DNA from 4 places in the Streptomyces sp. NPDC059534 genome. Region 4 is predicted to be linked to each of the others. Evidence: riboswitches for the same ligand, from Rfam matches in the RefSeq annotation. Region 4 holds a riboswitch; each other region holds the start of a gene.
The links. A riboswitch is a leader RNA that binds a small molecule or an ion and turns the genes downstream of it on or off. The one in region 4 is predicted to bind cyclic di-AMP.
Positions count from the first base shown of each region.

Region 1: it holds a riboswitch for cyclic di-AMP, as region 4 does, so the genes downstream of both, ACFVZH_RS27840 (M23 family metallopeptidase) here and ACFVZH_RS06030 (peptidoglycan DD-metalloendopeptidase family protein) in region 4, are expected to answer to the same signal.
Region 2: it holds a riboswitch for cyclic di-AMP, as region 4 does, so the genes downstream of both, ACFVZH_RS23175 (C40 family peptidase) here and ACFVZH_RS06030 (peptidoglycan DD-metalloendopeptidase family protein) in region 4, are expected to answer to the same signal.
Region 3: it holds a riboswitch for cyclic di-AMP, as region 4 does, so the genes downstream of both, ACFVZH_RS22120 (transglycosylase family protein) here and ACFVZH_RS06030 (peptidoglycan DD-metalloendopeptidase family protein) in region 4, are expected to answer to the same signal.

Region 1 is NZ_JBHWAQ010000026.1:62,891-68,069, reverse strand. Features, by position in the region: gene ACFVZH_RS27850 (HPr family phosphocarrier protein) at 1-130, shown strand, start outside; gene ACFVZH_RS27845 (GntR family transcriptional regulator) at 288-971, opposite strand; gene ACFVZH_RS27840 (M23 family metallopeptidase) at 1,172-1,942, opposite strand; cyclic di-AMP (ydaO/yuaA leader) riboswitch at 1,955-2,120, opposite strand; gene ACFVZH_RS27835 (M16 family metallopeptidase) at 2,320-3,687, opposite strand; gene ACFVZH_RS27830 (M16 family metallopeptidase) at 3,714-5,054, opposite strand.
Region 2 is NZ_JBHWAQ010000019.1:161,048-166,226, forward strand. Features, by position in the region: gene ACFVZH_RS23155 (adenosylmethionine--8-amino-7-oxononanoate transaminase) at 1-119, opposite strand, end outside; gene bioB (biotin synthase BioB) at 112-1,374, opposite strand; gene ACFVZH_RS23165 (8-amino-7-oxononanoate synthase) at 1,518-2,696, shown strand; gene ACFVZH_RS23170 (ATP-binding protein) at 2,862-3,299, shown strand; gene ACFVZH_RS23175 (C40 family peptidase) at 3,419-3,895, opposite strand; cyclic di-AMP (ydaO/yuaA leader) riboswitch at 3,899-4,105, opposite strand; gene ACFVZH_RS23180 (hypothetical protein) at 4,420-4,725, opposite strand; gene ACFVZH_RS23185 (ATP-dependent Clp protease proteolytic subunit) at 4,733-5,179, opposite strand, start outside.
Region 3 is NZ_JBHWAQ010000018.1:152,985-158,163, reverse strand. Features, by position in the region: gene ACFVZH_RS22135 (globin domain-containing protein) at 1-878, opposite strand, end outside; gene ACFVZH_RS22130 (cytochrome P450) at 966-2,225, shown strand; gene ACFVZH_RS22125 (transglycosylase family protein) at 2,344-3,408, shown strand; cyclic di-AMP (ydaO/yuaA leader) riboswitch at 3,667-3,840, shown strand; gene ACFVZH_RS22120 (transglycosylase family protein) at 3,844-4,542, shown strand; gene eno (phosphopyruvate hydratase) at 4,830-5,179, shown strand, end outside.
Region 4 is NZ_JBHWAQ010000004.1:15,673-20,851, reverse strand. Features, by position in the region: gene ACFVZH_RS06050 (aspartate aminotransferase family protein) at 1-879, shown strand, start outside; gene ACFVZH_RS06045 (helix-turn-helix domain-containing protein) at 954-1,583, shown strand; gene ACFVZH_RS06040 (DUF6126 family protein) at 1,618-1,773, shown strand; gene ACFVZH_RS06035 (tyrosine-protein phosphatase) at 1,780-2,601, opposite strand; cyclic di-AMP (ydaO/yuaA leader) riboswitch at 2,962-3,147, shown strand; gene ACFVZH_RS06030 (peptidoglycan DD-metalloendopeptidase family protein) at 3,152-4,129, shown strand; gene ACFVZH_RS06025 (SGNH/GDSL hydrolase family protein) at 4,281-5,075, shown strand; gene ACFVZH_RS06020 (STM4011 family radical SAM protein) at 5,062-5,179, opposite strand, start outside.

The DNA of each region.
Region 1 (5,179 bases), on a different contig from region 4:
GCTCGGTCTGGGCGCGCAGGGCGGCGAGGAGATCGTCCTGGCCTCCGACGCCGACGGTGCCGAGGTCGCCCTGGACCGTCTCGCGAAGCTGGTCGCCGAGGGCCTGGACGAGCTCCCCGAGACCGTCTGATCCACGCCCGTACGGATTCCGATCGGATTCCGCACACCGAAAAGCCGTGACTGCCCAAATCGAGGCGGTCACGGCTTTCGCATTTCCGCGAAAGCCTGTTTCCGGGCAGCACGAACAGCGTCCGCCGAATTCCTCTTCTTTGTATACGGCGGCCGCGTTAATTCCGGACGCTCGCCGTGTTGACGACATGTTGCGAAACCCTCACACGGCCGCGCTCCGATGTTTTGAGCCGGTGCAGCGGCAGCGTGCGCTCCGCGTGCAGCGCGGTCAGCCCCCTGGCCCGCTCGGCGTCACCGCGCGCCACCGCGTCCACGATCGCGCCGTGCTCGGCCCAGACCTCCACCGGCTGGGCGGGCTGGTCCACCGTGTACATCCACGCGATCTTGTGGCGCAGCTGGGTGAGCAGCGCCGTCAGGGCCGGGCTGCCGGAAGCCTGCGCGAGCGTCTCGTGGAACCAGCCGCCCAGCGAGCGCAGATCCTCGCCCTGGCCCCGCCGGGCGCGCTCCTGCCCCAGCCTGACTAGGCCGCGCAGCACCTTGAGGTGGGCGTCGGTGCGCCGTTGCGCGGCCCGGGCGGCCCCCAGCGGTTCCAGCAGCGACCGCATGTCGAGGAGGTCGGCCGCCTCCTGCTCCGTGGGCTCGGCGACATGCGCGCCCGCGTGCCGGCGGGTGACGACGAAGCCCTCGGACTCCAGGGTGCGCAGGGCCTCACGGACCGGGACGCGGGAGACCCCGTACCGGCGGGCGAGCTGTTCCTCGGTCAGCCGGCTGCCCCGCTCGTAGACACCGGAGACGATGTCGTCCCGGATCGCCGTGCATACCGAGTGCGCGGGAATGCGCATGTCCGACCTCCGCCTTGGTCCGCGCGAGACAATTCGAGCGGCGCCTGTTCTGCGCCTGATCTTCGACTCTATTGCAGCGCGCCGGAATTTCCGATGCCCCAGGGAAATCCATGATGTTACTCGGCCGCCGGCGGGTCAGCGAAAAGCCCCGGCTCAGTACGAGCCGGGGCTTTTGCGACGCGAGGTGCGGCGGGCTGCGGTCAGACCGCGACGCCGCGGGCGCGGAGGTACGCGACCGGGTTGATGTCGGAGCCGTACTCCGCGGTGGTGCGCGCCTCGAAGTGGAGGTGCGGGCCGGTGGAGTTGCCGGACGAGCCGGAGACGCCGATCTGCTCGCCGGGCTCGACGGTCTGGCCGACGTGGACCCCGATGGAGGAGAGGTGCCCGTACTGGGTGAACGTGCCGTCGTTCATCCGGATGACGATGTTGCTGCCGTACGCGCCGCCCCAGCCAGCCTCGACGACGGTGCCGGAGCCGACGGAGACGACCTGGGTGCCGTAGGCGGCGTGGAAGTCGACGCCCGAGTGGCTGCCGGAGGACCAGAGCGACCCGCCGGTCTTGTACCCGGTGGAGACGTACGAGCCGGCGACGGGGAGCTGGAAGGAGTTCAGGCGGCGGCGCTCGGCCTCGCGGGCGGCGCGCTCCCGCTCCAGTCGGATCTCCTTGGCGCGGGCCTCGGCCTTGCGCTTCGCCTCGGCCTGGGCCTTCGCCTTGGCGACGGCCTCGAACGCCTCCCGCTCCTGGGCGGCGGCCTGCGCGTTGAGCCGGTCCGCGAGGGAGTCCTCGGTGATCACCTGGGTGAGGCCGGTGTCCTCGGCGGAGCGGTTGTCCGTGTCGGCGGCGAGCGCCGGGGAAGCGAGGGTTCCGATGACGCCGGTGGTGGCGAGGGTCGCGACGCCGGCGATGCCCACGCCGCGGCGCGCCATCCGGCTCGGAGCACGATGCTTCCCGGTGGCACGGGTGAACGCCATGTAGAGGCTGGTCCTTTCCTTCCTTCTCGCCTACCGGGTTAGCTGACGGGTTCGGAGCAGGAAGGTCTCCTACGGGCCCCTCCGTACGAGACGAAGGCGTCCGATTCACCCCAGGGACTTCATATGGGTCCCCGGCTCCCCAGGCTCGCGCCTGACGGGGACTCGGCGATGACTGTCCGATGCCGCGGCTGCGGCACGTGCAACTGACGAACAGCCGCACCGACGCTATGCGGATCGTCTTTCAATCACCAACCAGACACGCTTTTTGTAAGACATGCCACAGGGCATACGCCAACCTTTACCCTCAATACGGACAAAGGGGAGGATCCCGGCGAACACACCGCCGGGGTCCTCCCGTTGCCACGTCGGGGCCGGAATCAGCCGGTCACGACGGTCACTTCACCGATGCCGAGCGCCCGCACCGGCTCCGCGATCTGCGCCGCGTCACCCACGAGCACCGTGACGAGCCGGTCCACGGGGAAGGCGCTGACCACGGCAGCGGTCGCCTCCACCGTGCCGGTCTCGGCGAGACGCGCGTACAACTGCGCCTGGAAGTCGTCCGGAAGGTGCTGCTCGACCTGGTCGGCGAGCGTCCCGGCGACGGAGGCGGCCGTCTCGTACTTGAGCGGCGCGACCCCCACCAGGTTCTGCACGGCGGTCTCGCGCTCGGCGTCCGTGAGCCCCTCGGCGGCGAGGGTGCGCAGCACCTGCCACAGGTCCTCGAGCGCCGGACCGGTGTTGGGGGTGTCGATGGAGCCGCTGATGGCGAGCATCGCGGCGCCGTTCCCCCCGGCGTCCGAGCGGAGGACCTGGCCGAAGGCCCGCACACCGTACGTGTAGCCCTTCTCCTCGCGCAGGACCCGGTCGAGCCGCGAGGTGAGGGTGCCGCCGAGGCAGTACGTGCCGAGGACCTGGGCCGGCCAGACGACGTCGTGCCGGTCGGGACCGACCCGGCCGATGAGCAGCTGGGTCTGGACGGCGCCGGGACGGTCCACGATGACGACCCGTCCGGTGTCGTCGGCGGTGATCGACGGCATGGGGAGCGGCTCGGCCGGCTCACCGGTCCAGGCGCCCAGCGTGTCCGCGAGGACCTTGTCGAGGTCGACCCCGGTCAGGTCGCCGACGACCACGGCGGTGGCGGTGCCGGGCCGGACGTACGCCTCGTAGAAGGCGCGGACGGCGGCCGCGTCGATCGCGGCGACGGTCTCCTCGGTTCCCTGGCGCGGCCGGGACATCCGGGACTCGGCCGGGAAGAGCTCCTTGGAGAGCTGCTTGGCGGCGCGGCGGCTCGGGTTGGCCGTCTCGTGCGGGATCTCGTCGAGACGGTTGCGCACCAGGCGCTCGATCTCGGTGTCCAGGAACGCCGGCGCGATCAGCGCCTCGGAGAGCAGCCCGAGCGCCTTGGGCAGCCGGGAGACGGGAACCTCCAGGGAGACCCGTACGCCCGGGTGGTCGGCGTGCGCGTCGAGCGTGGCGCCGCACCGCTCCAGCTCGGCCGCGAACTCCTCGGCGCTGCGCCGGTCCGTGCCCTCCGAGAGCGCGCGGGCCATGATGGTGGCGACGCCGTCGAGCCCGGCGGGCTCGGCGTCCAGCGGGGCCGGCAGGAAGATCTCCACGGCCACGACCTGCTGGCCGGGGCGGTGACTGGTCAGCAGCGTCAGTCCGTTGTCCAGCTTCCCCCGGTCCGGGGCGGGGAACGCCCAGGGCCTGGCGACCCCCGGCTCCGGCTGCGGGTGGAAGTCCATGCTCGTCAAAGACGCGGCAGCGTCGGTCACTGGTCCGCCCCCTCTTCCTCGTCGCTGTCGCTCTCGTCGGCGGTCACCGGCTCGTAGACCAGCACCGCGCGGTTGTCGGGACGCAGCCGGGCCGCGGCGACCGCCTGCACCTCCTCGGCCGTGACGGCCAGGACCCGGTCCACGGCCGTCAGGGCCAGCTGCGGGTCGCCGAACAGCACGGCGAACCGGCACAGTTCGTCGGCACGGCCCGCGACGGTGCCGAGCCGGTCCAGCCACTCGCGCTCCAACTGGGCCTGCGCGCGCTCCATCTCCTCGGACGTGGGGCCCTCCGCGGCGAACCGGGCGAGCTCCTCGTCGACGGCCGCCTCGATCTGCGGGACCTCGACGCCACCGGAGGTCTTCACGTCCAGCCAGCCGAGCGAGGGCGCGCCGGCCAGCCGCAGCAGGCCGAAGCCGGCCGCCACGGCCGTGCGGTCGCGGCGGACCAGCCGGTTGTGCAGGCGGGAGGACTCGCCACCGCCCAGGACCGTCAGGGCCAGGTCGGCGGCGTCGCACTTGCGCGTGCCGTCGTGCGGCAGCCGGTAGGCGGCCATCAGCGCCCGGGCCGGTACCTCCTCCTCGACGACCTCGCGCAGCTGCTCGCCGATGACCTCCGGAAGGGAGCCGTCGCGCGGGGGCCGCTTGCCGTCGTGCTGGGGGATGGAGCCGAAGTACTTCTCGATCCAGGCGAGGGTCTGCACCGGGTCGATGTCACCCACGACGGACAGCACCGCGTTGTTCGGCGCGTAGTACGTGCGGAAGAAGTTCCGCGCGTCCTCCAGCGTCGCCGCGTCCAGGTCGGCCATGGAGCCGATCGGCGTGTGGTGGTACGGGTGGCCCGCCGGGTAGGCCAGCGCGGTGAGCTTCTCGAAGGCCGTGCCGTACGGCACGTTGTCGTACCGCTGGCGGCGCTCGTTCTTGACGACGTCCCGCTGGTTCTCCATGGACTCGTCGTCCAGGGCGGCGAGCAGCGAGCCCATGCGGTCGGCCTCCAGCCAGAGCGCGAGCTCCAGCTGGTGCGTGGGCATGGTCTCGAAGTAGTTGGTCCGCTCGAAGCTCGTCGTGCCGTTGAGCGAGCCGCCCGCACCCTGCACCAGCTCGAAGTGACCGTTCCCGTGGACCTGCTTCGAGCCCTGGAACATCAGGTGCTCGAAGAGATGGGCGAGGCCCGTGCGGCCCTCGACCTCGTGGCGCGAGCCGACGTCGTACCAGAGGCAGACCGCCGCGACCGGGGTCAGGTGGTCCTCCGACAGCACCACACGCAGGCCGTTCGCCAACCGGTGCTCGGTCGCTGTCAGGCCGCCGGAGCCGGCCTCGGCCGTGGCCGTGTGACCCATGGGCATGTACGTCCCTTCGATCGCGATGTGAAAAAGTCCTGCCACTGTATGCAAGCGCGCCGACACCTGGCGAAGTTCCCGCCCGGTCCTGATGTCCCTCTTCCGGGTCGCGGTCGGCGTTGTCG
Region 2 (5,179 bases), on a different contig from region 4:
AGCCGCAGACGCACACCGGACGCGGACGCGACGACCAGCGGTTCCGCGCGGCCCGGCATGGGGCCGTACGGGTGCCAGACGTGCGCCCGGTCCAGGGCGAGGAGTTCGTCGTTACGCATTCGGGGCCAGGTCGGTGCCGGCGCCCCGGCGGCGTACCGCCACGAGATCGGGCCGGGCGCCGTTCGGAGCGGTGTCCGCCTCGGCCGCGGGGGCCTCGGCCGGCTCCGCCGCGTGACCGCCGCAGGGGCCGCAGCCGCCACCGGCGTGCGAGCCGCAGCCCGCGCCCTCGGCGGACGTCTGCGTGCCGCAGCCGGTGCCCTCCGCCGAGCCGTGCGAGCCGCAGCCGCCGCCCGCCGCCGCGAGCGCGTCCGCGCGGTGTGCGGGCAGCGTGGTGGTCCCCGCGCCCTCCACCTCGAAGCCGGCATCCGCGATCATGTCCAGGTCGGCCTGGCCGGCCTGGCCCTCGCTGGTCAGGTAGTCGCCCAGGAAGATCGAGTTCGCGATGTTCAGCGCCAGCGGCTGCATCGAGCGCAGGTGCACCTCACGGCCGCCGGCGATCCGCACCTCGACGTCGGGGCAGACGAACCGGACCATCGCCAGGATCCGCAGACAGCGCTGCGGGGTCAGGTTCCACTCCTTGGCGAGCGGGGTCCCCTCGAAGGGGATGAGGAAGTTGACCGGAACCGAGTCCGAGTCCAGGTCGCGCAGCGCGTAGACGACGTCGACCAGGTCCTCGTCGGTCTCGCCCATGCCCGCGATCAGGCCGGAGCACGCCGACAGACCGGCGGCGTGCGCCTTCTGCACGGTGTCCACCCGGTCCGCGTACGTGTGGGTCTTGGTGATGCCCTCGTACGTCGCCTCGGACGTGTTCAGGTTGTGGTTGTACGCGTCGGCGCCGGCCTCCCGCAGCCGCTCCGCCTGGCCGTCCGAGAGCAGACCGAGGCAGGCGCACACCTCGACGCCCTCGTTCTGCTCCTTGATGGCCTCGATGGTCCTGCCGACCCGCTCGACGTCGCGGTCCGTCGGACCGCGGCCGCTCGCCACCAGGCAGACCCGCTTGGCCCCGCCCGCGACGCCCGCCGCGGCGGCCTGGGACGCCTCGTCCGGCTTCAGCCAGGTGTACTTGAGGATCTCGGCCTTCGAGCCGAGGCGCTGCGAGCAGTACGAGCAGTCCTCGGGACACAGCCCGGACTTCAGGTTGACCAGATAGTTGAGCTTCACCCGACGCCCGAACCACTGGCGGCGCACCTTGCCGGCCGCAGCCACCACATCGAGCAGTTCGTCGTCGGACGTCGCCAGCACGGCGAGCGCTTCTTCACGGGTCGGCAGCTCGCGCCGCAGCCCCTTCTCCACCAGCGTGTTCAGCAGGTCCATAACCTGAGATCCTTGCCTACCGCCCGCCCCCGGGCCAAGGAGGAACCGAACAAACGCCCCCGATTGGGGTGTGTGGATGACCACATCCCGACCTCGGCTCCCTCCGGCTAGTGTCTGTGCGCTGCCTACAAAAGGATCGCCGCATGCCACAGGCCGACGACGCACGGGCCGCGGGCCCGCGCCGTACCGCGTTCGACTGGACCGACGCCGAGGCGCGCCGCCGGGCGGAAGCCGGTCTCGTCCGGACGCTGCGGCCCCGGGCGGCCGAGTCGGACCTCCTCGACCTGGCGAGCAACGACTACCTGGGGCTCACCCGCCGCACGGAGGTCACCGAGGCGGCGGCCGAGGCCGCACGGCGCTGGGGCGCCGGTTCCACCGGCTCGCGGCTCGTCACGGGGACCACCCGGCTGCACACCCGCCTGGAGCGCGAGCTCGCCGACTTCTGCGGCTTCGAGGCCGCCCTCGTCTTCTCCTCCGGCTACACCGCCAACCTCGCCGCGCTCACCGCGCTGGGCGGCCGGGACTCCCTGATCGTCTCCGACGCCGCCAACCACGCGTCGATCGTCGACGGCTGCCGGCTGGCCCGCGCCGAGGCGGCCGTCGTCCCGCACGGCGACCCCGAGGCCGTACGCAAGACCCTGGACGCGCACCCCGGGCACCGGGCCCTGGTCGTCAGCGACTCCGTCTTCTCCGTCGACGGGGACAAGGCCCCGCTGTCCGAGCTCGCCACGGCCTGCCGTGCCCACGGTGCCGGCCTGGTGGTGGACGACGCCCACGGCTTCGGCGTGCTCGGCGACGGAGGCAGGGGAGCCGTCCACGAGGCCGGCCTCGCCGGCGACGAGGACGTCGTCGCCACCCTCACCCTCTCCAAGTCCCTGGGCAGCCAGGGCGGCGCCGTGCTCGGCCCCGCCCGAGTGATCGAGCACCTGGTGAACGCCGCCCGCACCTTCATCTTCGACACCGGGCTCGCCCCCGCCGCCGCGGGCGGCGCGCTCGCGAGCCTGCGGCTGATCGCCGCGGAACCGGGCCTCGCCGGACGGGCCCGTACCGTCGCGACCGTCCTGCACCGGCGGCTCACCGAGGCCGGCCTCACCGCGGCCCGGCCCGACGCGGCCGTCGTCTCGGTCCGGGCTCCCTCCCCGGAGGCGGCGCTTGCCTGGGCGGCGGACTGCCGCGAGCAGGGTCTGGTGGTCGGCTGCTTCCGGCCGCCCTCGGTGCCCGACGGCATCTCGCGGCTGCGGCTGACGGCCCGGGCCGACCTGACCGACGCACAGGTCGAGCGTGCGGTGGAGACGATCCTGCGGACGGCGCCCGTCGGCTGACGCGACGGCGGCCCAAGCGCGTGCGCGGGCCGCAGAGTTCACCGCTTCGGGCGACAGATGGGGACATATCTTGGTGGAACCCCGCCCGGGGCGGCACGATCGGTGGCACTCTGACGCGAAGTGCAATCCGGGGCGGTGTTCCCGGCGGGAAAGGGACTGCGTCGCATGGCAGATCACCAGGAAGCATCCGTCACGCTGCCGAGCGATCCCGCCTCGGTGCCCACGGCCCGGCGGTACGTCGCGGACGTCCTCACCGGCTGGGGCCTCGACGGCGCCGCGGACGCCGCCGACGCGATCCGCCTGATCGTCTCGGAGCTGGCCACCAACGCCGTCCTCCACACCTTCGGCCAGTCGCCGACGTTCACCGTCGACGTCCGTCTGGTCCGCGAGGAGGTGCTGCACATCGGCGTGACCGACAGCCATCCCCGCCGACCCCGCCGCCTCCCGGCGGCGGTCCAGCAGGACAACGGCCGCGGCCTGGTCATCATCCGCTCGCTCGCGGCGGAGGCCGGCGGCCGTTTCTCCGTCACCCCGACCGCGGAGGGCGGCAAGACGGTCTGGATCACCCTCCCGTGGACGGCGGCCCCGGTTCCGAGCTGCTAGGAGGTGTCCTGCCGGTCAGGCCGGATCGGGGAGCCCCAGGCTCTGTCCGGCGGAGGAGGGGGCGGCGCCACCCCACACCTCACTCCGGTCCGGGGGCCCGCGTCAGCGGGCGGGGGCCGTCATCGGACGCGGCCGTAGTAGACCTTGGACGACCAGATCCTGTCGAGCTTCACCCAGGAGCCCGTCTTGGGCGAGTGCCAGATCTTGCCGCCGCCGGCGTAGATGCCCACGTGGTAGACCCTCCCGCCGGAGTGGAAGAAGACCAGGTCCCCCTGTTGTCTGCTGGACGCGGAGATGTGCCGGGTCCTGTTGTACTGCTGCTGCGCGGTGCGGGGCAGCGACTTGCCCGCCTTCTTGTACGCGTAGAGCGTCAGACCGGAGCAGTCGAACCGGGTGGGGCCGGTGGCTCCGTACCGGTACGGCGATCCCTTCTTGGACGCGGCGACGCTCAGTGCCTGGTTCGCGTGTGTGGTCGCTGCCTGGGCCTCCGGCGCCGCTCCTGGTGCGAGCAGCGTGCCGCCGACGGCGGCGAGGGTGAGAGCCGAGACGGCTCCGGCCCGGGACAGCAGGGACGGGACGTGCATCTGCGCAGTCATGCGCAACCCTTCGTCAGCCGCCTGCGAAGGATGACCTGTCGGGTTCGGGCTGGCGAAGATGCCCGGCCGCGGCTGCGGCTTCACCCCAAGGAACGGCCTCGCTGCCGGAACAGCGCGTACGCCCCGTAAAAATCGGGTCCTCCACTCCTGCCGATCCAATCCTGTCGACCAGACGTCCGGGACAGCGGCAGGACTCGGCGTCCGCCCGGACCGCCCCGCCGTGGTGGCGGGGGCTTGTCGTCGTCAGGGATCTTGACTCACGACATGGGCGAAAACCGAGTTGAAACGGCGATATGTGAGGCTCCTCACGACTGATCCATTCAGGTGGACAGGCAGCCTTTGTGATCTTTGGAGGTTTGGCCGACGAGCCCCGTACCAGCGGCGGAACGTCCGATTCCGCCAAATGCGTACACCTGTTGTGCAACTCACCCGCTGCAAATATCGACTCGTCGACTACGCCGAACGAGCTATGGATTCTGCGGCGCGCGTCGGCCGTCCGGCCCTCGACACGACACGCCGGAATGTCAACTCGCCCGAGTGTGGGGGACGGTGACCCGGTCCGCCCGGCGCTCGCCGTCCAACACCCGCAGGGCGCGCGCCAATGTGTCCGCGTGCACCTCGCTCTCGCCCCGCATATGCATGAGCGTCAGGGCCGCGCGCAACGCCTCCGCGCGCCCGACCAGGGCTTGCGCCGCCCGCAAGGCCCCATAGGTATGCGATCCCCTGGATGGATTGATCTTCCCCAGGAGGTCCACGACTTCGAGGTAGGCGTCGATGAACTCGCCCTCGGCCCCCGTCAGGGCGGGCAGCGGCGGCAGCTCGGGGACCACGGCCGCCTCACCGTGCCGCGCCGCCGGCGGAGGCCCGCCGGCTGGTGACGACGTGGTCGGCCAGGCCGTACGCGACCGCCGCCGGGGCGTCCAGCACCGTGAGGCGGTCGAGGGCGGCGTCGATCCGCTCCCGGCTCTGTCCGGTGTGCTCGGTGAGCAGCCCGGCCACCATGGCGCGCTGCCGGAGCAGTTCGCGCGCGTGCACCTCCAGGTCGCTCGGCTGTCCCCGCATCGGCTCGTCGAGGGTGGGCTGTTCGAGGGTGACCCGGGCGCCGGGGAGGACCATGCGCTTGCCCGGGGTGCCGGCGGCGAGGAGGACGGCGGCGGTGGACTCGGCCCGGCCCAGGCAGGTGGTCTCCACGTCGCAGTGGAGCGTGGCCATCGTGTCGTGGATCGCGGTCATCGCGGTGACCGGTCCGCCGGGCGAGTTGATGTACAGCGAGATGTCCTGGCC
Region 3 (5,179 bases), on a different contig from region 4:
AGTTCGAGGTCGTCGCGCCCGTACAGGTACTCCTTGGCGCGGGCCACGACGAACAGCCGGCCTTCGAGTTCCGGCTCGGTCTCGGCCGCCTCCTCCAGGAGGGCCTTCACCGGCGCCCAGCCCGTACCCGCGCATATGTAGGTGCGCAGCCCGCCCGGCTCCGTCCGCGCGGTGAGTGCGCCGCCGGGGGCGCTGAGCCGCAGGAAGTCGCCCGGGCCGGTCTCCTCGACGAGCGCGGTGCTCATCGCGCCGCCCGGGATGCGGCTCACGTGCAGGTCGACCGTGCCGTCCGGGCGGGGCGCGTTGGCGAGGGAGTAGGTGCGCCAGACGCGGGGCACGCGCAGCGAACTGACGCTGACGTACTGCCCGGGGAGGTACGGCAGGGGGCGGCGGGGGTGGAGGGTGAGGACGGCGAGGTCCTCGCCGAACCGCTGGTGCCGGACGACGTCCGCGTCCCACCAGGACGGCTCGCCGGCCGCGGCCGCCTCGTCGGCGCCGGCCAGCATCAGGTCGGAGACCAGGCCGTACGCCTCGGACCACGCCTTCTCCGCCTCCCTCGTCCAGGCGGAGCCGGCGGCGTGCGCGAAGGCGGCGAGCAGGCTCCCGCCGACGGCGGCGTACAGCGCGGGTGAGGCGAGGAACTTGCGGTGGTCGCGCCCCAGCTGTCCCAGGTAGGCGGCGAGACCGGGGTCCTCCAGGTGCGTCACGACATGGGTGAGCGCCGCGAAGAGCCGGTCGCGCTGCGGCTGCATCTCCTCGGGGAAGAGCTCGCGCATGGCGGGGTTGTTCCAGAAGAGGTGCGAGTAGAAGAAGGTGACGGCTTGTTCGGCGCGTCTCTCGACGACGGCGAACGTAGCTCTGAGCAGCTGGGGATCCACCGACATGAATCTAGGGCACGACCTGTACCCCTTGATCACAGGTTCTCCACGAACGTGCCCTCCGGAGCGGACCTGTACGGTCGTGGCGTGAGCACAACCCCCGGCCCCGCCCCCTCGCCCGAGCTCTTCACCTGGGAGTTCGCAAGCGATCCGTACCCCGCCTACGCCTGGCTGCGGGAGCACGCGCCGGTGCACCGGACGACGCTGCCCAGCGGCGTCGAGGCATGGCTCGTGACCCGGTACGCCGACGCCCGCCAGGCCCTCGCGGACCAGCGGCTCTCCAAGAACCCGGCGCACCACGACGAGTCCCCGCACGCGAAGGGGAAGACGGGCATCCCGGGCGAGCGCAAGGCCGAGCTGATGACCCACCTGCTCAACATCGACCCGCCCGACCACACCCGGCTGCGGCGGCTCGTGTCGAAGGCGTTCACCCCGCGCCGGGTCGCCGAGTTCGCACCGCGCGTGCAGGAGCTGACCGACCGGCTCATCGACTCCTTCGCCGAGCGGGGGAGCGCCGACCTGATCCACGAGTTCGCGTTCCCGCTGCCGATCTACGCGATCTGCGACCTCCTCGGCGTGCCGCCGGAGGACCAGGACGACTTCCGGGACTGGGCGGGGATGATGATCCGCCACGGCGGCGGGCCGCGCGGCGGGGTCGCGCGCTCGGTGAAGAAGATGCGCGGCTATCTCGCCGAGCTGATCCACCGCAAGCGCGAGGAGTCCGGCGAGGACCTCATCTCGGGGCTCATCAGGGCCTCCGACCACGGCGAGCACCTCACCGAGAACGAGGCCGCCGCCATGGCCTTCATCATTCTGTTCGCCGGTTTCGAGACGACCGTGAACCTCATCGGCAACGGGGTCTACCAGCTGCTGCGCCACCCCGGAGAGCGCGAGCGGCTCCAGGCGTCGATCGTGGCGGGGGAGCCGGGGCTGCTGGAGACCGGTGTCGAGGAACTGCTGCGGTACGACGGGCCGGTGGAGATGGCGACCTGGCGGTACGCGACGCGGGCGCTGACGATCGGCGGTCAGGAGATCCCGGCGGGGGACCCGGTCCTCGTCGTGCTCGCCGCGGCCAACCGCGACCCGGCGCGGTTCGCGGGGGCGGACACGCTGGACCTCGGCCGGCGCGACAACCAGCACCTCGGGTACGGGCACGGCATCCACTACTGCCTGGGCGCGCCCCTGGCCCGGCTGGAGGGGCAGACCGCGCTCGCGACGCTGCTGACGCGCCTGCCGGACCTGCGACTTGCCGTCGATCCGGACGAACTGCGGTGGCGTGGTGGGCTCATCATGCGGGGATTGCGCACGCTTCCGGTGGAATTCTCCACTTCCGCCCCCCGGAAGTGAACTGACACCGCATCAGAAATGTGATCTTCACGTGATCGGGGGTCCATCGACTTGTGACGAGCGTTCGAATACCGCTACGTTTCGCCGCAGTCTCAGCCGTCACGCGAAAGGCGCTTCTATGCGTTCCGGGAACGGACGACACCGTCGCCCCCGTCAGGCCCCCGCCCTCGTCGTCGCCGCCGGTGTGACCGGATCCGCGATGGCGCTGCCGCTGCTCGCCACGGGGTCCGCCTCCGCCGCCGACGCCGCCACCTGGGACCGGGTCGCCGAGTGCGAATCCGGTGGCCAGTGGAGTGCCAACTTCGGCAACGGGATGTACGGCGGCCTCCAGTTCACCCAGGACAGCTGGGAGCGGAACGGTGGCCTGGCCTACGCCCCCAGCCCCGACCTGGCCAGCCGCGCCCAGCAGATCGCGGTGGCCGAGAAGGCCCTTGCCAAGGGCAGCACCGAGTGGGCCACCTGCGCGCCGATCGCCGGCCTGACCAACGACGGCAAGGCCACCGGGGTGGACCCCGGACCGACGGCCGTCCCGACGACCCCCGCCGGGCCGGTCGCCGAGTCGAACCGGACCTCCGGCCTCCCCGCGGGCTCCGCCGGCGCCTTCCGGCCCGCCGGGACGCCGAAGGGCGCGAAGGCCGCCACGGCCGCGCCCAGCGCGCCCGCCGTCCCCGAGGACCCGAACGCCTCGGTCACCCCGACCGCGCCGGTCACCCCGGACGCGTCCACGACCCCGGGCGCGCCGACGACCCCGGTCACGCCCGACACGTCCGTTACGCCCGGTACGCCCGTCTCTCCCGACGCGACCGAGGGTGACGCGTCGTCGGCCACGCCCGGATCCGGCAAGCACCGGGGCGAGGCCGCTCCGGAGGAAACCGGCAAACCGGGCACTTCGGCAGAATCAGGCAAGCATGCCTCCAAGGACAAGTCGGCCGAAAGTCCCGCGTCGGCGCCCTCGACTGACGGCGTGAAGAATTCGGACGCAACGGACACTCAGGACACTTCGGGCGAGTACACCGTGCAGCCCGGCGACAGCCTGTCGGACATCGCGCGGTCGAACGAACTGCCCGGCGGCTGGACGGCCCTCTATGACGCCAACCGGCGGACGGTAGGCGCCGATCCGGACCTGATCCTGCCTGGTCAGAGCCTTGAGCTGACGGCGGATCCGGTCACGACGGCAGGGTAGTTCGGGGCTGTATGTCCGGTTCTGGGCAAGTGAGACATGGGTCTCTTCGCCTCAACTGGCGTGTCCTGTCCGTAACCTTTGCCTCCGTCACCTCTCACCTGCGCAAACGCCCCCCACCGGAGGGCAAGTAGGGGCGATATTTCCGCAATGAGCCTCTTTGAACTTCCGGTGGGTCTGTGTCTACGGTCGTAACCGCTCGCCACCGCGGGCCCCGTCGACCGAAACGCCGAATCCTGCCGTCGGCCGATGGGAACAGTCGTCGCGTCAGCGCCGAAGGCAGGAGCGGGGGACCCAAGGTAAGTGCCGGCCCCGGCCGTTGAGACAGACGGCCGACGATCGGCTTGGGGTGAAGTCGCGTGCAAGGACACGCGGCCGGGCAACTCATTGGCCCGAACCCGACAGCTCACCTCGCAGGCGTCGGTGAGGAGAATCTCCATGCTGTTTTCCGGCAAGGGCAAACACCGTCGTCCCTCCAAGGCCACCCAGGTCGCCACGCTCGTCGGCGTCACCGGTGTCGCCGTCGCCGCCCCGCTGATGACCGCGGGCACCGCCTCGGCCGCCACGGTCTCCGAGTGGGACCGGGTCGCCCAGTGCGAGTCCGGCGGCAACTGGGCCATCAACACGGGCAACGGCTACTACGGCGGCCTGCAGTTCTCGTCGTCCACCTGGGCCGCGTACGGCGGCACCGCCTACGCCCCCAACGCCCACCAGGCGTCGAAGTCGCAGCAGATCACCGTCGCCGAGAAGGTCCTCGCGGGCCAGGGCAAGGGTGCCTGGCCGAGCTGTGGCGTGGGCCTCTCCCGCACCACCTACACCGGTGGCGCCGCGGCCCCCGCCCCCGAGCGCAAGGTCTCGCAGCCGACCACCCGCAGCGAGCAGCGCCAGGTCCCCAAGAAGGTCACGACCCCGCAGACCCCGCGGAAGGCGACCACCCCGAAGACCGTCACCACCCCGGCCGGCGTGACGGTGAAGAAGGGCAACGGCGAGTACCAGGTCAAGCCCGGCGACACCCTCGGCACCATCGCCCGGGCGCACGGCGTCCAGGGCGGCTGGGCGAAGCTCTTCGAGCTGAACAAGGACGTCGTCGACGACGCCGACCTGATCTACGTGGGCCAGCAGCTCCGCCTCAAGTGAGCCAGGCGACCCTCCCGCGGTGACCACCCCGGTCCGGCGTGCCCTCCCCCGTGCACGCCGGACCGGGGTTCCGCCGTGTATAGGGGGAAGTGTTCGGGACATCCTGCGGTTACCGCCCAGTAGATCTGGGGCCCTTCATCCCGAGATGCGTGCCCTTGGGTCCTTTTTCGTCCCAGGGTGCGGGCGCCCGGCGGGCGGGAGCCCCCGAGCCGGTTAGGCTCTTGTCGCAAGGCCAAGCGACCCTGCACCGACCTTGCGTCACATCCAGCGTCACATCCCAGAAGGAGATGCTCGTGCCGTCCATCGACGTCGTCGTAGCCCGGGAAATCCTGGACTCCCGAGGCAACCCCACGGTCGAGGTCGAGGTCGGCCTCGACGACGGCAGCACCGGTCGTGCTGCTGTTCCGTCCGGCGCCTCCACCGGTGCCTTCGAGGCCATCGAGCTCCGCGACGGTGACCCCAACCGTTACCAGGGCAAGGGTGTCGAGAAGGCCGTCCTCGCCGTCATCGAGCAGATCGGCCCGGAGCTCGTCGGCTACGACGCCACCGAGCAGCGCCTGATCGACCAGGCCATGTTCGACCTGGACGCCACGGAGAACAAGGGCTCGCTCGGCGCCAACGCCATCCTCGGCGTCTC
Region 4 (5,179 bases):
GACGGCTTCGCGCCGCTGCTGCCCGACACGGCGATCGCGCTCGGCGACCTCGACGCCCTGGAGCGGGAACTGCGCAAGGGCGACGTGGCCGCCTTCGTCGTGGAGCCCATCCAGGGCAAGGGCGTCCACGAGTCCCCGCCGGGCTTCCTGCGCGCCGCCCAGGAGCTGCTCCACCGGCACGGCGCCCTGCTCATCGCGGACGAGGTGCAGACCGGCCTCGGCAGGACCGGCGACTTCTACGCCTACCAGCACGAGGAGGGCGTCGAGCCGGACCTGGTCTGCGTCGCCAAGGCGCTCTCCGGCGGCTACGTGCCGGTCGGCGCCACCCTCGGCAAGGACTGGATCTTCAAGAAGGTCTACTCGTCGATGGACCGGGTCCTGGTCCACTCGGCGAGCTTCGGTTCGAACGCGCAGGCCATGGCGGCCGGCCTCGCCGTCCTCTCGGTCATGGAGACCGAGGGGACGGTCGCGCACGCCCGCCGGATCGGCGGCCTGCTCTCCGGCCGGCTGAAGGAGCTCGTGCCCCGGTACGAGCTGCTGCACGAGATCCGCGGGCGCGGGCTGATGATCGGGATCGAGTTCGGCCGGCCGTCCTCGCTGGGGCTGCGCGGCCGCTGGACGATGCTCCAGGCGGCCCGCAAGGGTCTCTTCGCCCAGATGGTCGTCGTCCCGCTGCTCCAGCGGCACCGGATCCTCACCCAGGTCTCCGGGGACCACCTGGAGGTGATCAAGCTGATCCCGCCGCTGGTCGTCGACGAGGCGGACGTGGACCGGTTCGTCACGGCCTTCACGGCGGTCATGGACGAGGCCCACGGCGGTGGCGGACTGATGTGGGACTTCGGGAAGACCCTGGTCAAGCAGGCGGTCGCCCAGCGCTGACCGGATCGCCCGCCGGGTTTTGCCTCTGAGGCAAGAAACTTGCCTCAGAGGCACGATCCTGGCGGAATGGAGGCATGGACCACGTCCCCGGGGAAACCTCCCCGGACCCCGCCGCCTCCGGCGTCCTGCCCGACGTCGCCCCGCAGCTGCGGGCCCTGCGCCGCCGCCGGGGGCTCACCCTGGAGGCCGCCGCCCAGCGGGCCGCCCTCTCGCCCGCCCACCTCTCGCGACTGGAGACGGGGAACCGACAGCCTTCGCTGCCGATGCTGCTCGCCCTCGCCCGTATCTACGGTACGACGGTCTCCGAGCTCCTGGGCGAGGCGCCGCCCGAGCGCGACCCCGTCGTCCGGGCCGACCGCTCCGAGCCCGTCGAGGCCGGCGGCTGGATCTATCGCCAGGCCGGCGGCGCCGGACGCGCCCTCCAGTGCCTGCGCGTCCACGTGCCGTATGCCACCCGGGCCGACATCGTGCGCGTCCACGCCGGCGAGGAGTGGATCCACGTCCTGGAGGGCCGGGTGCGGCTCGCGCTCGGCGAGGCCGTCCACGTCCTCGATCCCGGGGACAGCGCGCACTTCGACTCGCTGACCCCGCACCGGATCGGCGCCGCCACCCCCGGCGGGGCCGAGCTGCTCTTCGTCCACACCCTGATGCAGAGCCCCGCGGCCGAGCTGTGCCTCGGCGACGGAACCCCGCACCTGCGCTGACGCGCCTGATCCTGTCCGACAAGAAAGGACCGACATGTCCGAGAAGTCCGCACCGGTGACCGGCGAGGAGCGCGGGGAGGGCAAGTTCCCCAAGGGTCTCGTGCTGCGCCTCTTCGCCTATCTGATCGCCGGCCACCTCTTCGCCGGGTTCCTCTACCTGCTCTTCATGCTGGGCGGGCAGAACCAGTAGGCGGGACTACGCCTCCGTGAGCAGCCGCTCCCGCAGCCGCTCGCGGGTCTCCGGGGCCAGCTTCAGGCCCTCCGTGAGGTAGGTCTCCACCGTGCCCCAGGTCGCCTCGATCGTCTCGAAGGCGGCCCGCAGGTACTCCGCCCGCGCGTCGAAGAGCGGGCTCAGCAGCTCCATCACCTCGGGCGACATCGCGTCGGGGGCGGTGGAGCTGCGGCGCACCTTGTAGCGGCGGTGCGGGTCGTTCGACTTCACGTAGTCGGCCTCGATCGCCTCGCGCTCGACCCCGACGGCGAGCAGGGTGATCGCGATGGCGAGCCCGGCACGGTCCTTGCCCGCCGCGCAGTGCATCAGGGCGGGGACGCTCTCCTCGGCCATGGAGTGCAGGATCCGGCTGTGCTCCGAGGTCCGCTCGACCACCATCTTCCGGTACGAGTCGGACATCCTGGCGGCCGCCTTGCCGTCGCCGAGGATCTCCCGCAGCTGCGCGATCTCGCCGTCGCGCACCAGCCTCCAGAACTCCTTGCCGTCGGCCGGGTCGTTCAGCGGTATGTTCACGTTCCGTACGCCGGGCAGCTCGACGTCCGCGCCCTCGACCCGCCGGTCGGCCTCGTTGCGGAAGTCGAAGACGGTGTGCAGTCCCAGCGTGGCGAGGAAGGCGGCGTCGCTCTCGGTGGCGTGGGCGAGGTGTCCGCTGCGGAAGAGGCGGCCGGGGTGCACGGCGCGCCCGTCCGTCGTCGGCAGGCCGCCCACGTCCCGGAAGTTGCGGACCTCCGCCAGCTCGGGCTCGTTCGCTTCGGTGGGCGGTACCTGCGGAAGCTGCTGCGTCACGGATGCTCCTGGGTGTCGTCGTTCGGGTGCCCGACGCGAGATCGGTTCCAGGGGCAATCATCCAGGCGGGGCGGGGGCGGCGCACCCCCTCGGACGGGAATGGGCGATCTGTCCGAATTAAGGCGTTAGGTATAACGCGCCCTGGTTACAGGCGAGATGGGGCAGGGCGCGTGAGCAGCGTCATAAAGGTGACGGATCGTGGCCGACGGCCCGGAGCAATTGCCGTACGGAAAAAGGAGATCGAGGGACCGTCATCCACACAGGGTGACCGGAATTCGAGCCGCATGACGTGCCGCGGAATGGCCTTGGAAAACGGTGGGTTGTTCGCGCCGACCCCGCTCGTCTAGCGTCACCGTCAATCCGGTCGGACCGCCGAATCCTGCCACCGTCCGGAATTCACTCACCCATGTGTGGCAGGAGCGGGGGACCCAGGTACTACGCCGGTCCCGCGATGCAGGACGGCTTGGGGTGAAGCCGCGTGAGAATGCGGCCGGGCATCTCCCGCCCGAACCCGACAGCTCACCTCGCAGGCGCCGGAGAGGAATTCGCCATGCCCGCGAAGGGTAAGCACCGCCGTACCAGGATCAACCCCATCACGCGTGGATTCGTCGTCGCCGGCACCGGTGGCGCCGTCGTCGCCCTCCCGCTCCTCGGCGCGACCGGGGCCCACGCCGCCGAGCAGTCCGCTCCGGCCGCCGTCACCGCCGCCGCCCAGGTCAAGGCCGCCGCCGTCCAGGCCGCGCCCGCCGCCGCCAAGGCCGCGCCGAAGACGTACTCCGTCGTCCGGGGCGACTACCTGTCGAAGATCGCCGCCGACCACCACCTCGCGGGCGGCTGGCAGAAGCTGTACGCCGACAACCGCCAGGTCGTCGGCGAGAACCCCTCGCTGATCCTGCCCGGCATGAAGCTCACCCTCGGCGCCAAGGGCTCCGCGCCGGCCGCGCACAAGGCCGCCGCCCCCAAGAGCACCCAGAGCACGAAGAGCTCGGAGAAGAACGGCGACACCCAGCGCGCCTCCCGCAGCAGCGAGCGCTCCTCCGCCCCGGTCGCCGCCACCTCGGAGAACTCCGCGTCCGAGTCGTCCCAGACGGCGCAGTCGTCCGGTTCCTCCACCTCGGCCTCCGGCTGGGTCGCGCCCGTCGCCGGCGGCGGCTTCTCCACCCCGTACCACGCCTCCGGCTCCATGTGGTCCTCCGGCTACCACACCGGTGTCGACTTCATCGCCTCCTCCGGCACCACCGTCCGCGCCGTCGGCGCCGGCACGGTCGTCTCCGCCGGCTGGAGCGGCGCCTACGGCAACGAGGTCGTCATCCAGCACGCCGACGGCAACTACTCGCAGTACGCGCACCTCTCCTCCCTCTCCGTCTCGTCCGGCCAGACCGTCTCCGGCGGCCAGCAGATCGGCCTCTCCGGCTCCACGGGCAACTCCACCGGCCCGCACCTGCACTTCGAGATCCGCACCACCCCGAACTACGGCTCCGACGTCGACCCGCTGGCCTACCTGCGCCAGCACGGCGTCTCCGTCTGACGCGGACGCACTCCGACGGCCCGGCACGTATGTGCCGGGCCGTCGCCGTATTCCGGCCTTGGGAGAATCTTTATCGGTGGCATATATCACCCGCCGTCAACCCCTCCTTACGGTCGCGTAGGTCACATCCCAAAGGGAAGGATGTGCTCCCGTGGCAGACGATTCGAGATCAAGAGACAAGAACGCATTCGGGTCGTACGCGGCGATCGGTGACAGCTTCACCGAGGGCGTCGGAGACCCCGGGCCCGACGGGACGTACGTCGGCTGGGCGGACCGCTTCGCGGTCCTGCTCGCCGACCAGCTGCCGGAGCACGACGCCTTCCGCTACGCCAACCTGGCCGTGCGCGGGCGCCTCCTCGACCAGATCGTGGCGGAACAGGTCCCCCGGGCGAAGGAACTCGCCCCCGACCTGGTGACCTTCTGCGCCGGCGGAAACGACATCATCCGCCCCGGCACGGACCCCGACGAAGTCGCCGAGCGCTTCGAGCGCGCCGTCGCCGAACTGACCTCCGCCGTCGGCACCGTCATGGTGACCACCGGCTTCGACACCCGCGACGTGATCCTCCTCAAGCACCTGCGGGGGAAGATCGCCACCTACAACGGGCACGTCCGGGCCATCGCCGACCGCTACGGCTGCCCGGTCCTCGACCTCTGGTCGCTGAAGTCCGTCCAGGACCGGCGCGCCTGGGACGACGACCGGCTGCACCTCTCGCCGGACGGCCACACCCGTGTCGCCCTGCGCGCCGCGCAGGTCCTCGGCCTGCCGGTGCCCGCCGACCCGGACCAGCCCTGGCCGCCGGTCCCGCCGCGCGGCGCACTCGAGGTGCGCCGGGACGACATCCACTGGGCGAAGGAGTACCTCGTGCCGTGGATCGGGCGACGGCTGCGCGGCGAGAGCTCCGGCGACCACGTAGAGGCCAAGCGCCCCGACCTCATGCCCCTGTAGGTCCGGGGAGGACCGGCGTGGCCGGGCCGGCGGGGATCCGCTCCAGGACCCCGCCGGCGAACACGTCGTACAGCGGCAGCGTCTCCAGGTGGACATAGCCGATG